Regions from separate parts of the Caballeronia sp. EK genome, predicted to be linked through region 1. Evidence: predicted binding sites of a transcription regulator. Region 1 holds the regulator's gene; each other region holds the start of a gene.

Region 1 (6,334 bases):
CAGTTCGCCGACGCGCGCATCGGCCTTGCTCTCCAGGCGCGCGAACTCCAAGAGCGATGGCACGAGCGCATCCATGCGCGCGCCGGTGAGACCGAAGTAGCGGCCGAACACAGTCAGGTTTTCGCGCACCGTGAAATCGGGATCGAGATTGTCGAATTGCGGCACGACGCCCACGCGTTCGCGCGCGAAACGGGCGCGCGCGGGCACCGGCTCGCCGACGAGACGGATCGCGCCGCTATCGGGCGAGGTGATGCCGAGCAGCATCTTGAGCGTCGTCGTCTTGCCCGCGCCGTTCGGGCCGAGCAGTCCGAAGCATTCGCCGGGCCGCACATCGAACGACAGACCATCGACCACGGTGCGCTCACCGTAGTGCTTCCTTACTTCGCTGAACTCGATGGCGGGCGCGCCGCTTTCATCGGACTCGCGTGATGTTTGATCAGTCATGCATTCGTGCCGCAGGAAAATCGCGTAGGGGAAATCCAGCGGGCTAGTGTAATCCATTGCACCAAGGCGATGCCTGGCGTGCAACCGCGTGCGGCGAGCGCGTGTCAAACCTGTGCGACGGGCGTCGAACCGGTTCCGGCCGAAAGTGCCAGAGGCTTGTCCGTCGGCGTGTTCGGAGTTCTGGCACGGTGCGAGCTAGCATGTTCGCGTCGGTAAGCGTTTTCCAGCGTTGTCACCCAAGGGGCGACGCACGATGATGAAGCAACGCCGCGGGTAAATCGCGCTTCGGGTCGCGTCGGGCGGGCGCGAAGGGCAAGTTGGCCAGGGAGGTCATGATGGAAAGCTACCGAAAAATCCTGCTCTGCTATGACGGCTCCAGAGAAGGTCGCAAGGCATTGCGCCAAGGCGCGAATCTCGCGCTGGATCTGAATGCCGAGACGCACGTCCTCGCAGTGGTGGACATGCGCTCGAGCATCGCGCAGAGCGCCGGACTGCTAACCGATATGGCCTGCGGACGCTTCGAAGAGGCCGCGCGCGACATTCTGCAGGAAGGCGTCGAGTGGCTCCGCGAACGCGGTCTTCAGGCGCAGGGACATTTTGCGTTCGGGCATCCGATCGACGAGATCGCCGCGCTCGCCGAAAGCCTTCAGGTCGATCTCGTCGTGGTCGGGCATCGTTGCCGCAACGGTCTCGCGCGCTGGTGGATGGGCGCGGGCAACACGCCCTTGCTCGACCGCGTGAAGTGCAGCATTCTCGTGGCCGTCTGTCAGGCGGGTGAATCGGCGGAAGCGGAAGACGAAGCGGCTTACGCGGCCAAGCCCGTCAAGGCCGAAGCCGGCGCCTGATCGTCAGCCATTGAGATCGACCGCGACGAGCTTCCATGACACGAGGCCGTAGCGGTGAAAGATCGCCGAGTAACGCGCATCTCCGGCGCCGTGCTGATACGTGACGACGAACGTGTTCAGGCTTCGATAACCGGCGGTGGTCTGTGGCGGTTCCCTGGGCGCCTGCTGCGCGGCCGTGACGCCCGAGGCCGGCGCGTTCGACGGCGTTGCCGATGCACCGTTTCCGGCTTGCGGCGGTTGCTCGCCCGGATCGCCGCGCGGCGGAATGCCGTTCAGAATCGCCGCGACGCCGTCCGGTGTCGCATATGAATCGACGAGAGGACCGACGAGCGCCGCACCGATCATCGCCCCGATGATTGCGAGCGGATTGCCGCTCTTTTGAATATCGACGCGGCGCGTGAGCAGCGCGCCGACCTGTTCCTTGAGGCTCGCGCGCAACGCGGGAAAATCCACGTACTGATTGACGGTCTGCGCGTCGCGGGCATCGGCTGCGCGTTTCACGCGATTCAGCGCGATATAAGGTGACGCGTAAATAAAAGCGAGCGCCGCGACGAGAATCAGGACGACGAACGCGGTAGCGACAGAACGGGTAGTGCGGGACATGCGACGACGAAGCCTCTTTGCAAAACGTGAATCCGGGATTGACCACGCCGGTGCGCGATAAATCCCGCGAATTCACGTTCCACCCCGATTCAGGCGAGGATGCCGCCGGCGAGCCCCGCGTCTTCCTCCGCGATGCAACGGTCGATCATGCGCGACACTTCGTCGATCTTGCCCACCAGAATCACGCGCGATTGCCCGCGATAGACGCGCACCGGCGCGCGCTGTTCCGGCTCCGCGTGCACCGTGCTGCTCAGCGACACGCGCGCGAAAGCCGGCTGCCGGGAGGGCAGCGCGGGCATGTCGTCGAAGAGGTCGGGGGCGGTTTCGGCGTGCGGCGTGCCGCATGCGATCAGCGTGCGCAGATGGCGCAGGCGGCCAAACTGACGGAAGGGCAGCAGACGGGCAAAACGTTCCATGATGACTCTCCAGACGATAGGACGCACCGCGGCGCACCGCGCACGGCGGCCGTCATGCTTGTTGTGTTTGAGCCGCCTCGACTGAGCGTTAAAGCGGTTGGTGAGGCTATCTTGCGATGTCAATGGGACATTTCTTGTCCCATTCTTATCTCTTTCTGAACGTGAGCGAACGATATGCCCGCGCTTTTCGCTCCCCGCCCTTGCCGGGTGGAGATTTCAGAACTCGCCAGAACGAATCAGGCCAACCGCGATGCCTTCCAGCGCGAAATCGCCGCTGCCGGAGCGCACGAAAATGTTCTCGTAGTCCGGGTTCTCGGCGATCAGTTCGACCCCGTCCGGACGACGTTTCCAGCGTTTGACCGTGACGTCGTCGCCCAGACGCGCGACGACGATCTGCCCGTCCTTCGCCTCGGTGCGCTTCTGCACGGCGAGCAGGTCGCCGTCGAGAATGCCGGCGTCGCGCATCGACAGGCCCCGCACTTTCAGCAGATAGTCCGGCTTGCTGGAGAAGAGCGCGGGATCGCATGCGTAATGCTGCGAGATGTGTTCCTGCGCGAGGATCGGGCTACCTGCCGCGACGCGTCCGACGAGCGGCAGCGACAGTTGCATGATGCTCTGATGCGGCAGCGTGAACTGATGCGGCAGTTCTTCCGAGCGATCGATGCGCGAGGCGTCGCCGAGCAGCCGGATGCCGCGCGACGAGCCCGCCGCGAGTTCGATCACGCCCTTGCGCGCCAGCGCCCGCAAGTGCTCCTCGGCCGAATTCGCCGAGCTGAAGCCGAGTTCCGCCGCGATCTCGGCGCGCGTCGGCGGAAAGCCCGTGCGGTCGATCGCGCGCTGGATCAGTTCGAAGACCTGCTGCTGCCGCGCGGTAAGTTTTGATGTCTTGGTCACAGGCTCTGGCCCCTGGGTGCACTGTATGGATGGACAGTTGACTGTATTTTTATACAGTATTTCGCGCTTTTCAAGCTTTACTTTAAGTTCGTCCGCCCGCAGCAGCGGAGGGCGCGTTTCGCCGCCACCGTCGCTTCTTCCACCCAGGAATATGCTTCTTAGCAGTTTTACGTATAAAAAAGTGAATAACGATTATTTCTAATCATATAGACGCCTCGATAGACTGATTCCGTCAATTCGATAAGACGGAGAACGGGGAATGCAAAGCATCAAGTTGGGATTGGGCAAAGGCGCGCGGCGCGTGCTCGCGGCGGCGGCGCTGACGGCGGCGGGCGTCGGGCTGGCTGCGTCGGCGTTCGCGCAGACGTCGTTTCTGAACGTCTCCTACGACCCGACCCGCGAGCTGTATCAGGACTTCAATCAGGCGTTCGCGAAAAAGTGGAAGGCCGACACGGGCGAAACGGTCACTTTCAAGCAGTCGCACGGCGGCTCGGGCGGACAGGCGCGCGCGGTGCTCGACGGTCTGCAGGCCGATGTCGTGACGCTCGCGCTCGCCTACGACATCGATGCGCTCGCGTCCAAGGGACTCGTCAACGCGGACTGGCAGAAGCGTCTGCCGGACAACGCGTCGCCGTACACATCGACGATCGTGTTTCTCGTGCGCAAGGGCAATCCGAAGCACATCAAGGACTGGGACGATCTGGCCAAGCCGGGCGTGTCGATCGTCACGCCGAATCCGAAGACCTCGGGTGGCGCGCGCTGGAACTATCTCGCGGCGTGGGCGTATGCGCAGCACAAGCCGGGCGGCAACGACCAGACCGCCAAGGATTTCGTCACGAAGCTCTACAAGAACGCCGGCGTGCTCGATTCCGGCGCGCGCGGCGCCACGACGAGCTTCGTGCAGCGCGGCCAGGGCGACGTGCTGATCGCATGGGAGAACGAGGCGTTCCTCTCGGTGAAGGAATTCGGCACGGACAAGTTCGAGATCGTGGTGCCGTCGGTGAGCATTCTCGCGGAGCCGCCGGTCGCGGTGGTGGACAAGGTCGTCGACAAGCACGGTACGCGCAAGCTCGCCGATGCCTATCTCAAGTATCTGTACAGCGACGAAGGACAACAGATCGCCGCGCGCAATTTTTATCGGCCGCGCTCGGACAAGGTGCCCGCTGAACTCACGAAGCAGTTTCCGAAGCTGAAGCTCTACACCATCGACGACACGTTCGGCGGTTGGACGAAGGCGCAGAAGACGCACTTCGCGGACGGCGGCGTGTTCGATTCGATCTATCAACCGCAGTAAGCGAAAGAGCGGGCGACGCGGCGCGTCAATGACGCCGCGCGCCCCGAAGCAGCGACGCGCCTAACCCCGGCGCAAGAAAAGGATCAATCAAGGATGACGACCCTCACATTCAAGAAGCCGAGCGCGCTTCCCGGGTTCGGCCTGACGCTCGGCATCACGGTGGCGTACTTAAGCCTCGTGGTGCTGATTCCGCTTGCCGCCACCTTCGCGAAGACCGCGACGCTCGACTGGGCGCAGTTCGTGCGCGCGGTCACGTCGCCGCGCGTGCTCGCGTCCTATCGGCTCACGTTCAGTGCCGCGCTCGGCGGCGCGCTCATCAACGCGGTGTTCGGCTTTCTCGTCGCGTGGGTGCTCGTGCGCTACACGTTTCCGTTCAAGCGCATCGTCGATGCGATCGTCGATTTGCCGTTCGCGCTGCCGACGTCCGTCGCGGGCATCTCGCTCGCCGCGGTCTATGCGGGCAACGGCTGGATCGGGCAATATCTCGCGCCGTTCGGCATCAAGGTCGCGTTCACGCCGCTCGGCGTGCTCGTCGCGCTGACGTTCATCGGCTTGCCGTTCGTCGTGCGCACGGTGCAGCCGGTGCTGGAGGAGTTCGAGCGCGAACAGGAAGAGGCCGCCGCGTGCCTCGGCGCGACGCGCTGGCTGACGTTTCGCCGCGTCGTGCTGCCTTCGGTGTTTCCCGCGCTCCTGACCGGTTTCGCGCTCGCGTTCGCGCGTGCGCTCGGCGAGTACGGCTCGGTGATTTTCATCGCGGGCAATGTGCCGATGAAATCCGAGATCACGTCGCTGCTCATCATCACGAAGCTCGAACAGTACGACTACGCCGGCGCGACCGCGCTCGCCGTCGTGATGCTGTGCGTGTCGTTCCTGATGCTGCTCCTCATCAACACGCTGCAATGGTTCCTGCAGCGGCGCACGAGCAAGACGGGCGCGGCGCCTGCCGTCGCGGCCGGGCCTTCGCTGCATGTCGGACATCCGGGCGGAGGTCACGCATGAGTACGCCCGACAGCAAAGCGCTTCCGGTGCACGCCGCCGCACGCGTGCGCGCAAGCAGGCTCAATCCCGTCACCGAACCGCGCGCCGTGCGCTGGCTGCTGACGGGCATCGCGCTCGTGTTTCTTGCGCTCTTTCTCGTCGTGCCGCTCGTCGCGGTGTTCGTGCAGGCGTTCGCGAAGGGCATCGATTATTACTTCGAGTCGCTGAAGGATCCCGATGCGTGGTCCGCGATCAAGCTCACGCTGATCACCGCGGCGATCGCCGTGCCGCTGAACGTCGTGTTCGGGCTGGCCGCTTCGTGGGCGATCGCGAAGTTTGACTTTCGCGGCAAGGCGCTCCTGACCACGCTCATCGATTTGCCGTTCTCGGTTTCACCCGTGATCTCCGGTCTCATCTACGTGCTGATTTTCGGCGCGCAAGGCTGGTTCGGTCCGTGGCTCGCCGCGCATGACGTGCAGATCATCTTCGCGGTGCCGGGCATCGTGCTCGCGACGATCTTCGTGACCTTCCCGTTCGTCGCGCGCGAGCTGATTCCGCTGATGCAGGCGCAGGGCAACGACGAAGAGGAAGCGGCGCACGTGCTCGGCGCCTCCGGCTGGCAGATCTTCAGGCGCGTGACGCTGCCCAACGTGAAGTGGGGCCTGCTCTACGGCGTGATTCTCTGCAACGCGCGCGCGATGGGCGAGTTCGGCGCGGTATCGGTGGTGTCGGGCCATATCCGCGGCCAGACCGACACGATGCCGCTGCACGTCGAAATTCTCTACAACGAATACAACTTCTCGGCCGCGTTCGCGGTGGCGTCGCTGCTTGCGCTGCTCGCGCTCGTGACGCTCGCGCTC
Region 2 (6,334 bases), on a different contig from region 1:
GTCGGAACTCTGGCGAGAAGCGCGGGCAAGGTCACCCGGCGCGTGTAGACCGTCGCGTAGATCACGCCGAGCACGTCCGGATTGCCGAGCGTCGCGTCGAGCACGCGCGCCTCGATCTCCGCGTTGCCGTGCGTCGAATAGACCGCGAGCATGCGCCCGTTGGCGAACGCGGCGTCGCGCGCGCCGTCGATGCTGACGACCGGATGCGGGCTCGTCGAAATTTCGTCGGCGAGATAGACGATCAGGTTGCGTTCGCCCTGACTCTCCAATGCGGCGACCGGTTCGCGCTGCGTCATGCGATAGCCGAGCTCCTGCGCGGCGCGCAGCACCTTGTCGCGCGTGGTATCGGAAAACTTCGCGCCGCTTGCGTTGTTCAGCACGAGCGAAACCGTCGATTGCGAGACTCCTGTGAGCTTCGCGATGTCGGTCATCGTCGGGCGGCGTTGCGTGGATTTTTTCATTGTGCGTGCCGCGTGCGGCGTCTGAAGCTTCCGCGAATCGTGTTGCGCGGGCCGAAGGAACTTGCCACTAATATTAGTGATGAATGCCGCGGAAAGCACGGGCTTATTGGTCATTTCAGCTCAGGGTTTTCACCGGTTATTACTAATAATATTGACGAACGGATTACACGCGTGCGATTCTGTCCTCGCACTCGCAACGAGGAGAGGGCGCATGGGCAAATACGACGAGAGCACGCGAGACGCGTTCGCCGAAGCGTTCGAACGAGACGGCTTCGTGCTGTTGCGCGACCATTTCCCGCGTGCCGCGCTCGAAGCCTGGAACAATGCGTTCGCGCCGCTCTTGCAGCCGCATATCGAAGCCGCGCGCGCAGCATCGACGAGCGGTAATCGCGGACCGGGCCGCTACTACGTCACGCTGCCGTTCGAAGGCGCGTTCGCGGACCCGTCGATCTTTTGCGATGAAGACATCGTCGGCATAGTCGAGCGCGTGGCCGGGCGCGATCCGGTGATGTGTCAACTCGCCACCGATACGCCCGTGGCCGGCTCCGAGTTCCAGGACTGGCATCGCGATACGCCGCCGCTTTTCGACGACGCGCCCGAGACGCCCTCATTTCAGCTTGCGGTGAATTTCCCGCTCGTCGATGTCGATGAGCGCAATGGCCCGCTCGAAACGACACGCGGCACGCATCGCATGTCGCGGGACGACGCGCTCGCCGGTCTGGAGGCAGGGCGCTTCGCCGCCGAGCAAATGCCGATGAAAGTCGGCGACGTGATGATTCGCGATGTGCGCGGGCTGCATCGGGGCACGCCGAATCTGAGCGGCGAGCCGCGTCCGATGGTGGTGATCGGCTACAGCCGCGCGTGGTACTTCCGGCCCGAAGTGCATATCGACGTGCCGCGCGACGTGCTCGCCGAATTTCCCGCGCGCGCGCGGCGTCTGCTGCGTTTCAATCCGCTGGTCGAGAAGACGGCGCGCACCTTCGACGAAAGCTACCGGCAGTTTGCATATTGAGCGCCGCACTGTCCGATACGCTCGTCGAGCTGCGTTGCGGCGCACGGCGCGTGCTGCTCGCGCCGCATGTGGGCGGCTCGATCGCGGCCTTCGACGAAATACGCGATGGCCGTTCGATCGACTGGCTGCGTCCCGCGACGCCCACCGCGCTCGCCGCCCGCGATCCGCTCGGCATGGCAAGCTTTCCGTTGCTGCCGTACTGCAACCGCATCCGCGATGCGCGCTTCAGGTTCGATGGTGCGCTCGTCGATCTGTCCGGCGATGGCAATGCCTTTGCGCATGCGCTTCACGGCAACGCATGGCGCTTGCCGTGGCGCGTGGGCGAGGTGTCGGAGTCGCGCGCGTGCCTGCATTTTTCGCACGAGCCGTCGCGCGCAGCGGCGCATCACTGGCCGTTTGCATATGACGCGACGCAGGAATTCGCGCTCGATGACCACACGCTAACGGTCACGATCTCCGCGCGCAACCTGTCCGATCGGCCGATGCCCTTCGGCATGGGACATCATCCATACTATCCACGCACGCGGAACACACGCGTTCACGCGCGCGTCGCGGCGATGTGGCATAGCACGCCCGATCTGCTGCCGACGCATGCGGGAGCGCATCCGTGCGTCGATGCGATGGCGTCGAACGAAGGCATGTCCGCCGATGCATTCGATCTCGACAACAACTTCGCCAGCTGGTCGCGCACGGCGACGATCGCGTGGCCGGACGAAGGGCGCGCGATCACGCTCGACGCCGAGACGCCGTTCGATCACATGGTGGTGTACGCGCCGGCGTCGCATCCCGATTTGCTCTGCGTGGAGCCGGTGAGCAACGTGGCGGATTGGGTGAACCTCGATGCCGAACACGCAATGAAGGGCGGCGCGGTGCTGAAACCGGGCGAGTCGGTCATCGCGTCATTCGCATGGACGACTCGCTTCGGGTAGGACGATCTCCGCTTACTGACCGAAGAAGATGTCGCAGCGGGCCGCGTCGCGGCAGCCGCTCTGAGCGCGACCGCTTGCGGATGCGTTTGCGCCCGCGGCCATGCCGCCGTACGCGGCGTCATCGGTTTGGGCAGCGCGCGTTGCGATGGTCTGGTCCTGTTCGGGCGTGGCTTGCGACATGTACATCGGACGCATGGTCTGAACGAGTTGCTGCGCGTCGGCGGGCATGCCCTGAGCGTGTGCCGTGCCGACGGTGGCGACGATCGCGCACGCGGCCATCATCGCGAAGAGTTTTGGATTGACTTTTGCCTTCATGCTCCAGCTCCTTGAAACGAATGCACAAGCAGCCGGGAAACACGATTCTCGGACTCCTTGCAGCTTTATCGATGGATGGGATCGAGCGCAATGGCTAACTCGCCGCAACATGCTTCGCCCGACGCGACGATAGAAGAAGCGTCGGCGCAATGAATAGCGCTCAGGGCTCAAGTTACGGCGATGCGGGAGCGGGAGAAATCCCTATCTCGTAGGGATACTTTGGTGGGGAGTGTCGGGGAATGGAAGAAAAAGCGCGCTCGGGCTCACGAAGAGGCCCGAGCGCGCTTAGGAACTGACTTCAATACACTTAGTTTGACTTCCCGGCACCGCCACTCGACGCACCCGAGTCCATGCTGCTCTTTTTGTTCTTGTGCATCTTGTTGCTGTGAGACGAGTCCATCGTGCTTGCGCCCGAAGCGCCCGACGTCGTGCCCGTCACACCGTTGGCGTTTGGCGTGCTCATACCCGTCCCGCCCTGGCCAGCGCCGTTTCCGCCGGCCGTACCGCCACCGGCACCGCCGCCCGCGCCCTGCGCGAACGCTGCGCCCGACAAGCCCAGCATCAGTGCCGATACAAGCAGAGTTCTCTTCGCGTTTTTCATGGTGTCCTCCCGTTGATCGATGGTCTCGATGCGCACCGCCTCGCAAAATGCTGCGGTGTCACCGTTTGACTTGCGCAATCGCCGTGCCGCGCGCAAGCGCGCGGCGGCGGTGCGTCAGACCATGCCGAGGGAAGACGCGCGATAACTACGCAAGCGCCTCGTCACACCATTCGATGGCCCATGCCCGCGCGCAATGGACAGCGTCCGATTCGCTGGCAAAGGAATCCAGTTCGCCGGATTCGAAAACTTCCACATGCGCTGTGTGTTCGTCCGGCAGATGTGTGATCTTCGCGTGGGCGTAGTAGCTGCCGTCCTGGTCGTGATGCGCGGTGCAATCGATATGGAACGTCTTGTAGTCGAATCGCATAAAAGGGCTCCGGGAAGATGACTCGCGGGCAGGCGCGAAGCGTGCGCAAGCATATTTGCGTTTGACTCCTTACCTCTCGTGAGATACTGTATATACATACAGTATCATATTCAAGATGGATCTCTCCGAAAAGCTCGAAATCCTCGCCGACGCTGCAAAATACGACGCGTCATGCGCGAGCGGCGGCGCGCCGAAACGCGAGTCGCGCGGCATCGACGGCCTCGGAGCCAGCACCGGCTCAGGCATCTGCCACAGCTTTACGCCGGATGGCCGCTGCGTCTCGCTGCTCAAGATTCTGTTGACGAACTTTTGTCTCTACGACTGCCGTTACTGCATCAACCGCCGGTCCAGCAATGTGCCGCGCGCCCGCTTCACGCCGGACGAAGTCGTTAGCCTGACGCTGGACTTTTATCGCCGCAATTACATCGACGGCCTTTTCCTCAGTTCCGGGGTAATTCGTTCATCGAACTACACGATGGAGCAACTCGGCCTCGTCGCGAAGACGCTGCGCGAGAAGCATCATTTTCGCGGCTATATCCATCTGAAGACGATTCCCGATGCCGATCCCGGACTCATCGCGCAAGCGGGACGTTACGCTGACCGCCTGAGCGTGAATATCGAGTTGCCGACGGAAATCAGCCTCGAGCGTCTCGCGCCCGAAAAGAGCGGCCGCACGATCAAGCTGGCGATGGGCAATATCCGCGTCGCGCGCGAGGAGTCGGAAGCGGAGCCGCGCGCACCGCGTTTCGCGCCGGCGGGGCAAAGCACGCAGATGATCGTCGGCGCGGATGACACCGACGATCGCACGATCCTCGGCACCGCTGAAACGCTTTACGGCTCATATCAGTTAAAGCGCGTCTATTACTCGGCGTTCAGTCCGATCCCCGACAGCCCGTCCGGCGTGCCGTCGAAAGCGCCGCCGCTTTTGCGCGAGCATCGGCTATATCAGGCCGACTTTCTGATGCGGGGCTATGGGTTCGCGGCCGCCGAGTTGCTCGCCGACGCCGGCAATCTGCCGCTCGATATCGATCCGAAGCTCGGTTGGGCGCTTGCGCATCGTGACCGCTTTCCCGTCGATCTGAACATCGCGCCCGCGCGCATGATCGCGCGCGTGCCGGGCATCGGCATGCGCAACGCGAAGCGGATCGTCGAGTTGCGGCGCGCGCGGCGCGTGCGCTATCAGGATCTCGTGAAATTGCGCTGCGCCATGGACAAGGTGAAGCCTTTCGTCGTCACGGCGGATTACCGGCCGCCGCTCGGCGAGGCGCCCTCGGACAATCTCCGGCGCGCGCTCGCCACAGAGCCCGTGCAGCTTTCGCTGATCTGATGCATGTCCTCCTCATCGACGACGATTTCGACGCCTGGCGCGCCGCCGCGCTCGATGCGCTCGCGCGAGGACTCACGCCCGAATCGATCGACTGGCGCACGCCGCAAGGGGAACCGGCGCTGTTCAGCGAACCGGCGCAATCGGTAAGCGGGGCAAACGCGGCGGACGCACCGCAAATTCGCGTGTCACGCGAACTCGCGTCGCTGTTGAAGGACGCCGCGCATTTCCGCGACTCGCATCGCTGGAGCTTTCTCTATCGCGTTCTCTGGCGTTGGGCGCAAGGCGACCGCGCGGTTGCATCGCCCGCCGATGAAGACGGCGCGCGCCTCTACAAGATGGCGAAGGCGGTGCGCCGCGCACAGCACGACATGATCGCGTACGTGCGCTTCCGGCAGCGCGAGGCGTCGCTCGGCGCGCCCGAATATGTCGCGTGGTACGAGCCCGGACACGACGTGCTCGCCTGGGGCGCGGAGCATTTCGCGGCGCGCATGGGACGCTCGACGTGGCTGATCGCGACGCCCGACGGTGCCGCGATGTTCGACGGCGAGCGCCTGCAACTGGAACGCCGCCGCGCGCTGGCATCGGAACATGCGGTCGATACGCCCGACGCCGCCGAAGCGCTCTGGATGACCTACTACGGCAGCATTTTCAACCCCGCGCGCCTGAACGAATCCGCGCTCGAACAGCATATGCCGGTGCGTTTCTGGAAAGGGCTGCCGGAAGGCGCGCTGATACCGAAACTCGTGAGCGATGCGCGCGGCGGCGCACGACGCGTCGCGCAGGCGCAAAGCGTCGGCGCGCTCGGCGGCAGGGCGGTGCAGGTGCAGGCGCAGGACGCGCAGCCCGAACGCGACGCGCCCACGTCGCTCGACACCTGCCGCCGCTGCGATCTGTGGCGCAACGCGACGCAGGCGGTGCGCGGCGCGGGTCCGTCCGATGCGCGCATCATGCTGCTCGGCGAACAGCCCGGCGATCAGGAGGATTTGAAGGGCGAGCCGTTCGTCGGCCCGGCGGGGCAACTGCTTCACGACGCGATGCAGCGTGCCGGTATGCCGCGCGAGCAGGTCTATCTGACCAACGCGGTGAAGCATTTCAAGTGGGAGCCGCGCGGCAAGCGGCGTCTGCACAAGACGCCCGCGCAGCAGGAAGTCGAAGCGTGCTCGTACTGGCTCGAACAGGAGTTGCACGAGGTCGGCGCGCGCGTGATCGTCACGCTCGGCGCGACGGCGTTGGCGGCGCTTTTCGGACGACGCGCGACGTTATCGGCGCATATCGGGCGCGTCGTGCCGTATCGGGACAAATGGGTCGTCGCGACGTATCAC
Region 3 (6,334 bases), on a different contig from region 1:
ATTCCTCGTTTTTAGTTGTCGCGACTCGGCACGTCCTGACGCATTCGACGGACGGCACGATGAAGCAAGGCGCGTTCTCGCACCGCGCATCTCGAAATTATTTTATGGGAAATCGGAAAAAGGTCGGACGGAATGCCCGCGAGTGAGGGGAAGAGGACGCTGAAGACAAAAAAAAGCCCGCTTGGCTGAAGCGGGCTGACAACCCCTGTCACAGATGTCTCAAGGAGGAGACGGGTTCATCGTAGCAATGCGCGCCGTGCGGCCCAACCAAGCATTCGTGCTATGCAAATCGGCGCGTGCATCGTGTGCTTATCAGACGTGTCCGTGCGGCGCGGCACTTGCGGCATCGGTGTCGTCGGGCCGCGGCGCGACGCCCGTTTCGATGAAGCGCCGGCTGATGCGATGAAACCGCAGCGTCATCAACACGGCGACGCTCGCGAGTCCGGCGGCGAGTCCCCACCACAGGCCTTTCGCGCCCAGCTCGAAATGGAACGCGAGCACATAGCCGGTCGGAAAGCCGACGCCCCAGTAGCCGAACGCGGCGGCGAGCATCGGGATGCGCGTATCTTTCAGGCCGCGCAGGCAGCCTGAGCCGACCGTCTGCATGCCGTCGACGATCTGGAACACGGCCGCGACGCCGAGCAGCGACGCCGCGAGCGCGACGGTATGCGAGTTGGCGGGATCGTCGAGATTCAGATACAGGCCGACGATCGCGCGCGGCACGGTGATCAGCACGAGTCCCGAGCACACCATGAAGCCGACGCCGAGCGCGAGCGCGACGAAGCCCGCATGCCGGGCCGCGAGCGGCACGCCCGCGCCGACCCAGTAGCCGACGCGCACGTTGGCCGCCTGACCGATCGCGAGCGGCACCATGAACGCGACCGACGCGACGTTGAGCGCGATCTGATGCGCGGCGAGCGGCGCTTCGCCGAGCAGGCCGACCATCATGCCGGTGGCGAGAAAGAGCGTCGATTCGACGCCGTAGGTGATCGCGACGGGCCAGCCGAGGCCGAAGAGCTCGCCCATCAGCGGCAGACGCGGACGCGCGCGCACGACGAAATGCCGGTAGCGCGGCCGCAGATGCAGCACCGCGACGAGCGCGATCGCGATGCCCCAGACGGTGATCGTGGTCGCGGCAGCCGAACCGAGGAAGCCTTCGCGCGGCAGGCCGTACGCGCCGTGGATCAGCCCGTAGTTGAGAAAACCGTTGACGAACACTCCGCCGATCGAGATCCACAGGAGCCTGCGCGCCGCGCCGATCGCGGGCAGAAACGCGCGCATCATCCCGACGCCGATGAGACTGGCCGGCGTCCCCCAGCGCAGCACCGCGCAATATTCGCCGACGTTCTTCGCGAGCGTCGCCGGTTCGTGGAACGCGAGCAGGATCGGCTCGGCGTAGCTCAGCAGCACGAACGCGGGCACGGCGAGCAGGATGGAAAGCACGAGCCCCGTCCAGTAGATGCCCGGCACGCGGTCGTCGGCGTTCGAGCCGCGCGCGTGCGCGACCGAGACGGCAACCGATGTCAGCACGCCCTGCAGCAGCGTCACGACGACGAAGAAGAGGTTCGCGCCGAGTCCGCCCGCCGCGAGCGCGTCGGGGCCGAGCGAGCCGAGCAGGATGGTGTCGGTGACGCCCATCGCCATCTGCGAGAGTTGCGCGATGGCGAGCGGCGCGGCGAGGCGCGCCGTATCGACGGCATGACGCGAGAGGCTCGGCGGTCCTTGATGCGCGCGTGTGGCGCGCGTGACTTGCGGTTGCATGGCTGCTCGGATCGAAAACAAAGGCGGCGCTCAGCGCACTGAGCGTCGCGGACTGGAAAGCGGAAGGGCGACAAGCGGAGCGCGCTGCGAAACGTGCGCTGACGGGAAAACCGACGCTACAGACCCGGCGCTGAAACCAGAACGAAAGACGACTAGCTTATTGCGTCGCGTGCGGCATGTCGATGACGCGATCGCTTATGGCCGGATTTTCTCAAGTGCGCGACGTGTGCGAGCAAGTAGCGGCGATGCTATTCGGGCGCGCGGACGTGAATCGTCTGGCCGTCGAGTTTCACCCGCTGACCCGCGCGGATCTTGCACGTTTTGCGCAGTTCCACCTTGCCGTCGACAGTGACATCGCCCATTGCGACGCGCGCCTTCGCGGAGCCGCCGCTGTCCGCGAGGCCCATCAGCTTCAGCAGATTGTGGAGTTCGACGTAATCGCCGGTGAGGGTGAACTGGAGTGGCGGCATGGGACGGGTGATGCAGGAAAGGCCTCCATGATAAACCACGCACAACCGTGCGCCGGGCATGCGTCGTGCTGAGTGGCATCGCGGGACCGGTAATCGGATCGCAAGCGAGGCGGTTGGCAAATGTAGCCAGATGAAACCGTCGGTAACAATGACTGGTTTTGGAGAACTCGCCCGATCGTCGCCCGGTCCGACCGTTTGATCGATGAAGCTTCGGTCATCTTTCCAAGCGACAAAAGTCGCGCGGCTCGCTCGTTTCACCGCTTTCAGCGCGCCGCCGACGCCAACTACAGAGAGGACTAGCTTATGACTCGCGCACGAATCCTTTTGATCGGCTCCGCCATCGCCACGTTCGCCGCTTCGGGCGCTTACGCGCAGACCGCGACACAGCCCGAGCCGGTGCAACCGCAGCCGATGCAGGCCCAGCCGATGACGCCGCCGCAGCAGAACGTCGTCGCGCCGGCGCCGACCGATCCGCTCGTCCAGCGCCGCAACGCGAACGCGCAGGCCAACGCCGAGTATCGCGCGTCGAAGAAGGCGTCGAAGGCCGAGCTGAAGGCGCAGAACCAGCAGGCCAAGGCGCAATACAAGGAAGAGGTGCAGAACGCGAAGATCAATCGCAAGGCGGACAAGGACGCCGCCAAGGCGGAACTGAACGCGACGGAGCCGGGCACGCCGAAGGACGCGGGCCTGCAGCACTGAGCGTGACGCGCCGCGAGGCCGCGCGTCGTGGCGCTCGCGGCATCTAAAAGAAGGGAGAACATCATGAATCGAAAAACCAATGCGCTGCTGGCGGCGCTGATCGCCGGGACGCTTGCGAGCGTGAGTGCGGCATCGTTCGCGCAGACGACATCCGACGCCCCGACCGCCGCCGATCAGAAGGCCGCGAAGGAACAGTCGAAGGCCGACAAGAAGTCGGCCGTCGCGCAAGCCAAGGCCGACAAGAAGAAAACGGAGGCGCAGTCCGACGCCAACGAAGCCGCCGCCGACGCGAAGCTGAAGAACGCGAAGAAGGCAGAGTAGCACGCGCTTTCGTGGCAATGCGAGCCCGGTTCATCGCGAACCGGGCTCGTTTCATTTGGGGCCAAAAGCCCAGTCGAGCCAAAGACTTGCGCGCGCGGGTTGTATGGATATACAGTGTGCGTCACTCTTTTGCCGCCGCCTTCCTTCACGTGCTCACGCTTCCCGACACCGCCGACGCCGCTTCCGATTCCACCGCGAAACAGGTCGCCGACTATCTCGCGAAGCTCAACGAGGCGCAGCGCGAGGCCGTCGAGTTCGGCGTCGATGAACCGGGTCGCATGGGCGGGCCGTTGCTCGTGATCGCGGGCGCAGGCTCGGGCAAGACCAACACGCTGGCCCATCGCGTCGCGCATCTGCTGGTGAAGGGCGCCGATCCGCATCGCATTCTGCTGCTCACGTTTTCGCGCCGCGCGGCGCTCGAAATGACGCGGCGCGTCTCGCGCATCGCGATGAACGCGCTCGGCAAGAAGAGCGCGATCGCGCAGGGGCTGACGTGGTCGGGCACGTTTCACAGCGTCGGCGCGCGGCTGTTGCGCGATTACGCCGATCTCGTCGGGCTCGCGCCATCGTTCACGATCAACGATCGCGAAGATTCCGCCGATCTCATGAATCTGGTGCGGCACGAGCTCGGGTTGTCGTCGAAGGAGAAGCGCTTTCCCGCGAAGTCGACCTGCTTCGCGATCTACTCGCGCGTCGTGAACACGGGCGCGTCGCTTGGTCATGTGCTCGATCAGTCGTATCCGTGGTGCCGCGAGTGGGAAGCCGACCTTAAGCGTCTGTTCGCCGCCTACGTCGCCGCGAAACAGGCGCAAAGCGTGCTCGATTACGACGACCTGCTGCTCTACTGGTCGCATCTCGCGGCGGAGCCTTCAGTGGCGGCGGATCTCGCTAGTCGGTTCGACCACGTGCTCGTCGACGAATATCAGGACACCAACCGCCTGCAGGCGTCCATCCTGCTCGCGATGAAGCCCGACGGGCGCGGCCTCACGGTCGTCGGCGACGATGCGCAGTCCATCTATTCGTTTCGCGGCGCGACGGTGCGCAACATCCTCGATTTTCCGGGCCATTTCGATCCGCCCGCCGCGACCGTCACGCTCGATCGCAACTATCGCTCGACGCTGCCGATTCTCGAGGCATCGAATGCGGTGATCGGGCTCGCGTCGGAGCGCTACACGAAGAACCTGTGGACCGACAAGGCATCGGCGCAGAAGCCGCGCGTCGTCTCCGTCGCCGATGAAGCCGATCAGGCGCGCTATGTCGTCGAAAAAGTGCTGGAGGCGCGCGAGGCGGGCATGAAGTTGAAGGCGCAAGCGGTGCTGTTCCGCGCCGCGCATCACAGTGCGACGCTCGAAATCGAACTCACGCGGCGCAATATTCCCTTCGTGAAGTTCGGCGGGCTCAAGTTTCTCGATTCCGTCCACGTGAAAGACGTGCTGGCGGTGCTGCGCTGGGCGGAGAATCCGCGCGACCGCGTCGCGGGTTTTCGGGTCGCGCAGTTGCTGCCGGGCATCGGTCCGGCCATCGCCGGGCGCTTGCTGGATAGCGTCGCGCAAGATCAGGCACCGGCCGCGATCGCACGATTTCAGGCTCCCGCGCGAGCCAGCGAAGACTGGCCGCGCTTCGTCGGGCTAATGGCGAAACTTTGCGGCCGCGAATCCGGCTGGCCGGCCGAGTTCGAAATGATCCGCCGCTGGTATGAGCCGCATCTGGAGCGCAATCACGAGGACGCGGCAATCCGCATCGGCGATGTGCTGCAGATGGAGAGCATCGCGGCGACGTATCCCACGCGCGAGCGCTTTCTCACCGAACTCACGCTCGATCCGCCCGACGCGACGAGCGACGAATCCGGCGTGCCGATGCTCGACGAGGATTATCTGATTCTCTCGACCATCCACTCGGCGAAGGGCCAGGAGTGGCGCAACGTGTTCGTGCTGAACGGCGTGGACGGCTGCATTCCGTCCGATCTGGGCACGGGCAGCGACGAGGAAATCGACGAGGAGCGGCGTCTGCTCTACGTGGCGATGACGCGCGCGAAGGAAGACCTGCACATCGTCACGCCGCAGCGGTTCTACGTGCACAACCAGACGCATCTGGGCGACCGGCACGTCTGGGCGCAGCGCACGCGCTTCATCCCGCCGCATCTGATGCAGAACTTCGAAGCGGCCGCGTGGCCGCCGGTGATCGTACCCGCCGCGCCGACGGCGGCGGGGCTGGCGGCGGCCGCGAAAGCAAAAATCGATATCGCGGCGCGCCTGAAGGGAATGTGGGATTAACGCTGCGCGCGTGACGGTCGCGGAGCGCGCGGCGACGGTGCAAAGATGCTGCGCAGCCACGCGGCGAAGCGCGTGAAGCCGTCGTAAGGCTCTTCGACGAACAGTTCGGGCCGCAGCGAGCGCACATATTCCAGCACCTGTTGCGCTTCCTGCTTCTGGATCGACCCATAGAAAATGCCGAGCCGCAGCAGGCAGCGCAGTTCGCCCAGCTTTTCACGCGCGGTCGAGCCGATGCTCGTCTCCACGGAAATCTTCGTTTCGTACACGCGCTGGCGCAGCGAATCGGCGAGACGCCACGCGGGCGTCTGCATCTTTTCCTCGACTTCGCGAATGTCCGCCGCAGCCGATTTCATCTGCGACGCGAGCATGTCCACTTGCGACACGTCGCCCTTCGCCTCGGTGACGATCGCGGTCGCCCACGCGCGCGACGCCGCGATGAGATCCTCCGCTGTCCAGTCGGCGCGTATGGCGAACGCGAATCCGTGCTCGGAGGCCTGACGGATCAGAATTTCGACGACATCGGGAAACTCCTTGTCGAGCGCGCGCTTGGCCCACGCGTACTGGCCGTGCGTGAGCATGCGCTGCACCGCCTGCTCGGTCAGCGGCGTGTCGTTGTCCAGCAGCTTCGCGCGCAGGAAGTCTTCGAACGTCGGCGTGACGAATTGCGGATCCAGCTTCAGCGACAGGCGCATGAACGCTTCGAAATCGCGATGCAGCGAAGCGATCGTCTCTTCGCGCAACGAAAGGGTGATTTGACGCATGTTGGTTCCCGGTTCCGCGTCCGGATGGTCCGGAGCGCGAGAAATGCCT

The links. The regulator LexA, encoded in region 1, represses DNA repair genes until DNA is damaged. The targets are predictions, from matches to a motif close to ACTGTATNNNNATACAGT.
Region 2: a site for LexA is predicted at 3,771-3,788, ahead of IAG25_RS08040 (putative DNA modification/repair radical SAM protein). Genes of this name have one in related genera too.
Region 3: a site for LexA is predicted at 3,350-3,367, ahead of IAG25_RS16490 (ATP-dependent helicase). Genes of this name have one in related genera too.

What each region holds. Positions count from the first base shown of each region.
Region 1 is NZ_JACSUE010000003.1:448,246-454,579, reverse strand. It holds gene nodI (nodulation factor ABC transporter ATP-binding protein NodI) at 1-444, opposite strand, end outside; gene IAG25_RS10750 (universal stress protein) at 780-1,289, shown strand; gene IAG25_RS10745 (DUF2939 domain-containing protein) at 1,293-1,892, opposite strand; gene IAG25_RS10740 (hypothetical protein) at 1,982-2,308, opposite strand; gene lexA (transcriptional repressor LexA) at 2,525-3,202, opposite strand; gene IAG25_RS10730 (sulfate ABC transporter substrate-binding protein) at 3,462-4,496, shown strand; gene cysT (sulfate ABC transporter permease subunit CysT) at 4,590-5,495, shown strand; gene cysW (sulfate ABC transporter permease subunit CysW) at 5,492-6,334, shown strand, end outside.
Region 2 is NZ_JACSUE010000002.1:784,362-790,695, reverse strand. It holds gene IAG25_RS08070 (LacI family DNA-binding transcriptional regulator) at 1-461, opposite strand, end outside; gene IAG25_RS08065 (phytanoyl-CoA dioxygenase family protein) at 673-1,473, shown strand; gene IAG25_RS08060 (aldose 1-epimerase) at 1,470-2,402, shown strand; gene IAG25_RS08055 (hypothetical protein) at 2,415-2,717, opposite strand; gene IAG25_RS08050 (hypothetical protein) at 3,025-3,396, opposite strand; gene IAG25_RS08045 (hypothetical protein) at 3,464-3,685, opposite strand; gene IAG25_RS08040 (putative DNA modification/repair radical SAM protein) at 3,801-5,012, shown strand; gene IAG25_RS08035 (UdgX family uracil-DNA binding protein) at 5,012-6,334, shown strand, end outside.
Region 3 is NZ_JACSUE010000005.1:206,441-212,774, reverse strand. It holds gene IAG25_RS16510 (MATE family efflux transporter) at 313-1,761, opposite strand; gene IAG25_RS16505 (RNA-binding S4 domain-containing protein) at 2,010-2,231, opposite strand; gene IAG25_RS16500 (hypothetical protein) at 2,535-2,930, shown strand; gene IAG25_RS16495 (hypothetical protein) at 2,994-3,251, shown strand; gene IAG25_RS16490 (ATP-dependent helicase) at 3,401-5,524, shown strand; gene IAG25_RS16485 (DUF4088 family protein) at 5,521-6,285, opposite strand.